Luteolibacter sp. Y139: one gene and its partner. The protein of the gene in region 1 interacts with the protein of each later gene in a pairwise test. Links are inferred from orthologs where the notes say so. Each region holds a gene or a part of one and is shown in the gene's direction. Other genes may lie near its edges.

Region 1 (3,075 bases):
GACGAGTTGGATCGCCTGGACCGAGGGGCCTCTCAATTTGAGATGGGTATCTCGCCACGCGCCGAAGCGCTGGTCGCGGCCGAGGTATTCGTCGCCGACATTGATGCCGCCGACGAAGGCTTCCTTGCCATCCACGACGACGATCTTGCGGTGGTTGCGGAAATTGAGCTGCACGCGTGAGACCCAGTAGCGATTGCTGCCGAAGTAGGCGTGCTTGATTCCCGCGGCTTCGAGTTCTTTCAGGTAAGCGCGGGAGAGCTTGTTAGAGCCGAGTTCGTCGTAGAGGAAGTAGACGCGGACGCCGGCTTTGGCGCGGTCGATCAGGGCTTGCTTGAAGCGGTGGCCGACGCGGTCGTTCTTCACGATGAAGAAGTTCACCAGCAGGTAGGTCTGGGCGGAAGCGATGGATTTGAAGAGGGCTTCAAAGGTCTCTTCGCCGTCGATCAGCAGTGTCAGTTCATTGCCGCGGGTGAAAGGGAGGCCGCCGAGGAACTCCGCGGCCCTGCCGAAGGCATCGTCCGGCTTGATCTCATGGTGGCGCAGGCGCTGGTGCATGTCCTCGGCAAGCTTGCGCAGGTCGGCATCCTCGCCGCGGCGGGCCCGGACGTAGCCGGAGAAGCGGGACTTGCCGGTGAGGTAGTACATCGGCACCGCGATCCACGGCAGGGCCAGCAGGGAAACGATCCAGGCGATGGTGCCCTGGGAGGTGCGCACGTTCATCAGCGCATGGACGATCAGCACGAGGCCCAATCCGTGGAAAAGCAGCAGCGCCGCGGCGAGGGTGGCGGTGAGGATTTCGTGGCCCGGCATCGGCCCATTCTAACCGATATCCCGGCTCCGTCCACGCAATCGATGGAAATCGCCAGCAGGCGACCGTTGCAGGGGATGGCGGGGGCAGCTAGCATCTCTGCGTGATCTATTTGGATGCCAACGCCACGACGCCGCTCCTGCCGGAGGTGCTGGATGCCATGCTGCCGTGGCTGCGGGAGGGATTTCACAATCCAAACGCCAGTTACCGCGGGGCGAAGGAAGCTCGCCGGGCGATCGAGGAGGCGCGGGAGAAGGTGGCCGCGCTGATCGGTGCGCGGGCGGAGGAGATTGTGTTTATGGGCGGTGGCACGGAGAGCACGAACTCCGTCTTGAAGTGGCTGGCGCGGCTCGTCGGGCGGAAGAGCGGGCGAGTGATTACCAGCGCGATCGAGCACAGTGCGGTGCTGAAGCCGTGTGAGACTTTTGGCGAGGTGGGGTATCCGTTGGCCCGTGTCGGTGTCGATGCGGGCGGGAGATTGAATGTGGATGAATTTCAAGCGGCCTGTGAGGCGGCGAGGGAGGGCGGGGGATTTGCCTCGATCATGTGGGCGAACAACGAGACGGGCGTGATCCAGCCCGTGGATGAGGCATGTGCCATCGCGAAGGAGAACGGTCTCGCCTTTCATACGGATGCGATCCAGGCGGTCGGCAAGATCCCGGTGAATGTCGGCGAGGTGCCCGTCGACTTTCTCTCGCTCTCGGCGCACAAGTTTCACGGGCCGAAGGGTGTGGGGGCTCTCTACATTCGCAGTGGCTGCCGCTTCGAGCCGATGCTACGCGGGGGTGGCCAGGAGAAGGACCGGCGGAGCGGGACGGAAAATACTGCGGGCATCGTAGGTCTGGGCAAGGCGGCGGAACTTGCGATGGAGCGGCTTTTGAAGAAAGAGAGTCCGGTGGCGCTGCGCAATGCGTTCGAGGCGAAGATCGTGGGTGAGCTTGAAGGGGTCACGGTGAATGGCGATCTGCTTCACCGCTTGCCGGGGACGAGTCATCTTTCCTTCACGGGTTGCGAAGCGGCGGGCTTGCTAATTCTGTTAGATGATTTGGGCGTTGCTTGTTCGGCGGGTTCCGCGTGTATGACGGGGAAGCAGCAGCCTTCTCATGTCCAGAAGGCAATGGGATTCTCCGATGCCAAGGCGAAGAGCAGCCTGCGCTTTGGTTTCTCCTGTCTCACTACGATGGAGGAGGCGATGGCCGCTGCGGAGGCGGTGAAGAAGTCGGTGGAGAAACTTCGCCGTGTCCAAGGGGGCAGCACGGGGCCGGTGGTGGTTTATTCGCCGTGAGCCCGCTTTAGATCCTGATCCAGCACTGCCCGCTTTTCTTTCTGAAGCTCGGGAGTGGAGAGCAGTTCAATCCACGGGACGAGCGATGCGGGGTCCGATGACGATTCCCGGATGAGCATGTAAGAAATCCCCTCGTCGCGGCTTCCACCCGCCGGAAGCGTGGCTAGCCACGCATAGGCTTCGCGCGGTTCGGAGCCGGCCCATTGCTGGATGACTTCACGAACCAGGGTCTTTTGGTCGTTGCCAGGGTAGCTCGCGGCCCATGCGGCGGCAGCTGCGGGATCATTCCGGCTCCACGTTTCTGCAAGGGCGGTTGCTAGGGGGAGGCGTCGCTCGGGTGCCGCTTGATCGATGGCGTCGGCGGCTTCGGCAGGCTTGGTGCTAGCCCATGAGATGATGGCAAGGCGGAGGGCTGCATTTCCCCCCGTTTTGGCATCCAGGCTTTGCGCCCATTCAAAAATGGCTGCGGGAGTCTCCTTCGCTGTCATCCCGGCGGCGACCGCGGTTGCCAACTCGCTCAAGTCGGTTTCGCCGGTGGCCCGTTCGAGATAGGTCTTTGCTCCTGTCGGATCCTGGAAGCCCCAGTTCCGGAGATCCGTTTCGGTCATTTCGGCGACGGGTTTGTTTTTCCATCCTTGGTCGGGCGGCGGTTGGGTCGACTCGTCGCCGCACCGGATCGTGTTCCGCTCGCGCTCGGCGATGCTTTCAAGAATGCCCGCTTTGAGCGAGTCCGGCAGGGTGGCAATCCATGCCTTGGCGTCGTCGAGCGCCACCGAGGACCAGTTCAATGCGACTTCTTGGAGCAGGCGATCCGACGTCGCCTTGTCTTGAACGGTGCCGATCCATGCGATCACTTCCCGTGGTGATTTCCGGGCCCATGCTCCGGCGATGAGTTCGGTCGTCCGAACACGCTCGTCCGGAGAGAGGTGATCCAGATGGGCGAGAGCTGCCTTTGGATCATGCTCGCCCCACGAGGCGAAGA
Region 2 (3,192 bases), on another replicon or contig:
CCTGCATCGCGGCTGACGCGGACTCCGGCGGGCTCGAAGCCGAGGTCGCGGAGGCGGCTGAAGCCGTAGCCGAAGCCGAGGGCGAGGCCTTCCGCAGAGGCGCGGGCGAGATTTCCGGGAGTGAAATTGTCCAGCGTGACGCCGTGGAGGACGCCGGAGGCATCCGGCAGGCGCGGGGTGATTTCGCCGCGGAGGTAGGGGAGGAAGAGCAGGCCGTCTGCTCCCGCTTCGGTGCTGGCGAGGGCTTTTTCGAATTCGGCGGCGGACCAGCCGTAGTGGCGGCGAACGAGTTCGAGGGCGGAGACGGCATTGGCCATGCCCATGCGGGTCAGCCAGCGGCCGGAGGCATCGCAGAGGATGGAGGCCTCGCCTTGAAAATCCACGGTCGGGCGATCGGAAACGGCGGAAAGCGAGCCATCGGCGGAAAGATCGGCGACCACGGCGCCATTTCCCGCGGCACCGACCGCGAGGGCGGCGAGGGCGGCGGCTCCGGAACCCGGAGCGACGATGACGCTATCCGGCAGTCCCCACGAGCGGCAGAGGGCGGGACGAAGTTGGCCGCGTGGCTGCATCGGCGAAATGCCGGGCGGCAGCATGTCGAACACGCGCGAGTCGATGAACTCCATTAGCTCGCCGCTCCATTTCCGCTGCGGGACATTGAAGAGGCCGGTGGTGGCGGCGGAGCCAGCCTCAATGCCGGCCTCGCCAGTCAGCCAGTAGCCGATGAAATCCTGCGGCGTCATCAGCCGCGCCGCGCGTTGGAAATGGTAGGGCTCGTGCTGCTTCAGCCAGAGGCACTGGGCGGCAAGCGAGCCGGCGTCAATGGGATTGCCGCAGAGCTCGATGAGGCCGGGGGCACCGCCGAAGGCGCGGGCGATTTCGTCGGCCTGGCGCTGGGCGGAGCGGTCGATGCCGAGCTTGGCAGGGCGGACGATGCGGTTGTTTTCGTCGAGGACGACCATCCCGCCGGTGGGGGCGGTGATGCCGATGCCGGCGACTGCGCCGCGGGCATCGCCGAGGGTTTCGAGGACCTGGCGCATCGCCTGGTCGGCGGCGGCGATCCACGATGCCGGGTCCTGCTCGCGATAGCCGTCCGGCAGCCCCTCGACCCAGGTATGGGCGGCCACGGCTTCGGCCGCGACGGTGGCGGCTTCGAGGTCCAATGCCACCACGCGGGTGGCGGCGTGGCCGATTTCGATTCCTAGGAAGTGCATGCCTCGTTGCTCGGGCGAGGGAACTCGGTGGGGGTTGCGTTAGATTTTCCGGTGGGGCGGGGCTTGGCAAGGTTGGGAATGCCGAATGTGGAATTTCCGAAGGTGGAGGAAGGCGATTCCGGCATCCGGAAATTCTGCATTCGGCATTTTGCCTTTCCGGTGCATCGTCACTCCGTGAGCGATTTCGAAGAAAAAGTCCGCGAGGCACTTTCGTCACCGAAGAACCAGGGCGAGCTGGCTGACGCGGATGCGGTCGGGACGGTCGGTTCGCCGGATTGCGGGGACATGCTGCGGATGTGGCTGAAATTCACCGAGAAGGACGGGAAGAAGGTGATCGACCGGGCGTCGTTCCAGTCCTTCGGCTGCCAGACGGCGATCGCGGTGGCGTCGATGGCGACGGAGTTGCTGAAAGGGAAGACGGCGGAGGAAGCGCGCGAGCTGTCGGCGAATGAGCTGACCGGTGACCTTGGGCCGCTGCCGCCGATGAAGATCCATTGCGGACAGCTGGTGGAAGGGGCGCTCAAGAACGCGCTGGACCAGACCCCGGCGGAAGCGCCGAGGGCGGTGGGGACGACGCTTTCCGAGACGATGAAGCAGCCGGCGGGGAAGATCCGGATCGTGCCTGTCGAGTGATTCCCGGGTTCCACCAGGCGGCTGATTTTCCCGGAGACGCAGGGGGCGGATTTTGTTAGTTTTCCCGCCGTGTCGAAACGGGTTGTGATCATTTGCCTGTCCCTCTGCCTGGTGGGATGTGTCTTTGGCTGGGGCCTTGGCGGCCTGCTGCTGACCGGTGGCTACAGGCACCCGGGAGGATGGTGGCCGATGCTGCTCCTGCTAGGAGGCTTCCTGTGCCTGCCGGCGGGGATCGGAATGATCATGGGCTATCGGCTCGGCCGGACCGTGGCGGTGGCAGCATTCGCGGTCGGCTATCTGGCGTGTGCCGCGATGTTGGTGGCTCCGCTGCTCCAGGCGGGCGTGATCGACATTGCGATCAATGGCAGCCGGGCAGGCTATGGCGTGTATGCCGCCGGGTCCTTGATGCTGCTGGGGGTAGTGCTGCTCTTGCACTGGACGCTCTACACGCCGTCCTTTGAGGATCACCTGGCCTGAGCGGCGGGAAATCCGGTTTGCGGTTTCTTTCTCGCCCTTGCGTAAAAGTGCAGCTTTCTTCCGTAGCCATTCAAATTCATTCACCCGACTGGCCCCGTGCTCGAGCTCAAGGAAGTTAGTTTCACCATCAAAAAGGACGGCGAGGACGTGAACCTCGTCGACAAGGTCTCCATCAATGTCCCCCGCGGGCACTTCATGGCAATCGTCGGGCCCTCGGGTTGCGGCAAGACGACCCTGCTGAAGACCATCGCGGGCCTGAACCCGGAGTCTGCCGGGGCGCTGTTCTGGGAGGGGCGGAATCTCTCGGAGGAGGGTGACCTTGATCCGTCCGAGATCGGCTACGTGCCGCAATTCTCGATCGCCTACGATCCGCTCACGGTGGACGAGTCGGTGGAGGCCGCAACCCGCCTGCGGGTAAGGACGCGGGATACGGAAGAGCTCGACGGCCGGATCGACCGGGTGCTGGAGGAGACCGGGCTGACGGCGATCGCGGATCGTCAGGTGAAGGTGCTTTCCGGTGGCCAAAAGCGCCGTCTGGGGCTGGCGATGGAGCTGGTGTCCGATCCGAAGCTGCTGCTTTGCGACGAGGTGACGAGCGGTCTCGATCCAAGGTCGGAGCGGGAGATCGTGCGGCTGTTGCATGACCTGTCACGCCGGGAGGGGCGGATCGTGCTGTCGGTCACGCACTCGCTGGCGCATCTTGAACTCTACGATTCCATCCTGGTGCTGCACGAGGGGCGGGTGGCCTACCACGGCCCGCCGGACCAGCTGAACCACTATTTCTCGGTCCACGACACCGAGGAGGTTTATCCCAAGCTCGCCACCCAGACCTCCGAGCGCTGGCAGAGCTCGTGGATGAAGCATCGCG

The links. The genes of interacting proteins can lie anywhere in the genome.
Region 2: the proteins of WKV53_RS03400 (region 1) and WKV53_RS11480 interact in binary tests that used the Escherichia coli proteins (3 or more experiments, as listed by UniProt). The link is inferred for Luteolibacter sp. Y139 from one-to-one orthologs.

Annotation. Positions count from the first base shown.
Region 1 is NZ_JBBUKT010000001.1:785,207-788,281, reverse strand. Bases 129-3,002 are described here. They hold WKV53_RS03400 (cysteine desulfurase family protein), read left to right. Parts: upstream 129-911; coding sequence 912-2,093; downstream 2,094-3,002. Other genes in these bases: WKV53_RS03395 (hypothetical protein), read right to left, coding at 2,081-3,002; cls (cardiolipin synthase), read right to left, coding at 129-810. Also shown: more of cls, read right to left, coding at 1-128; more of WKV53_RS03395, read right to left, coding at 3,003-3,075. UniProt on the Escherichia coli protein: Master enzyme that delivers sulfur to a number of partners involved in Fe-S cluster assembly, tRNA modification or cofactor biosynthesis. Catalyzes the removal of elemental sulfur from cysteine to produce alanine.
Region 2 is NZ_JBBUKT010000004.1:81,661-84,852, forward strand. What follows is about bases 127-3,117. They hold WKV53_RS11480 (iron-sulfur cluster assembly scaffold protein), read left to right. Parts: upstream 127-1,388; coding sequence 1,389-1,847; downstream 1,848-3,117. Other genes in these bases: WKV53_RS11475 (FGGY family carbohydrate kinase), read right to left, coding at 127-1,214; WKV53_RS11485 (hypothetical protein), read left to right, coding at 1,917-2,324; WKV53_RS11490 (ABC transporter ATP-binding protein/permease), read left to right, coding at 2,421-3,117. Also shown: more of WKV53_RS11475, read right to left, coding at 1-126; more of WKV53_RS11490, read left to right, coding at 3,118-3,192. UniProt on the Escherichia coli protein: A scaffold on which IscS assembles Fe-S clusters. Exists as 2 interconverting forms, a structured (S) and disordered (D) form. The D-state is the preferred substrate for IscS.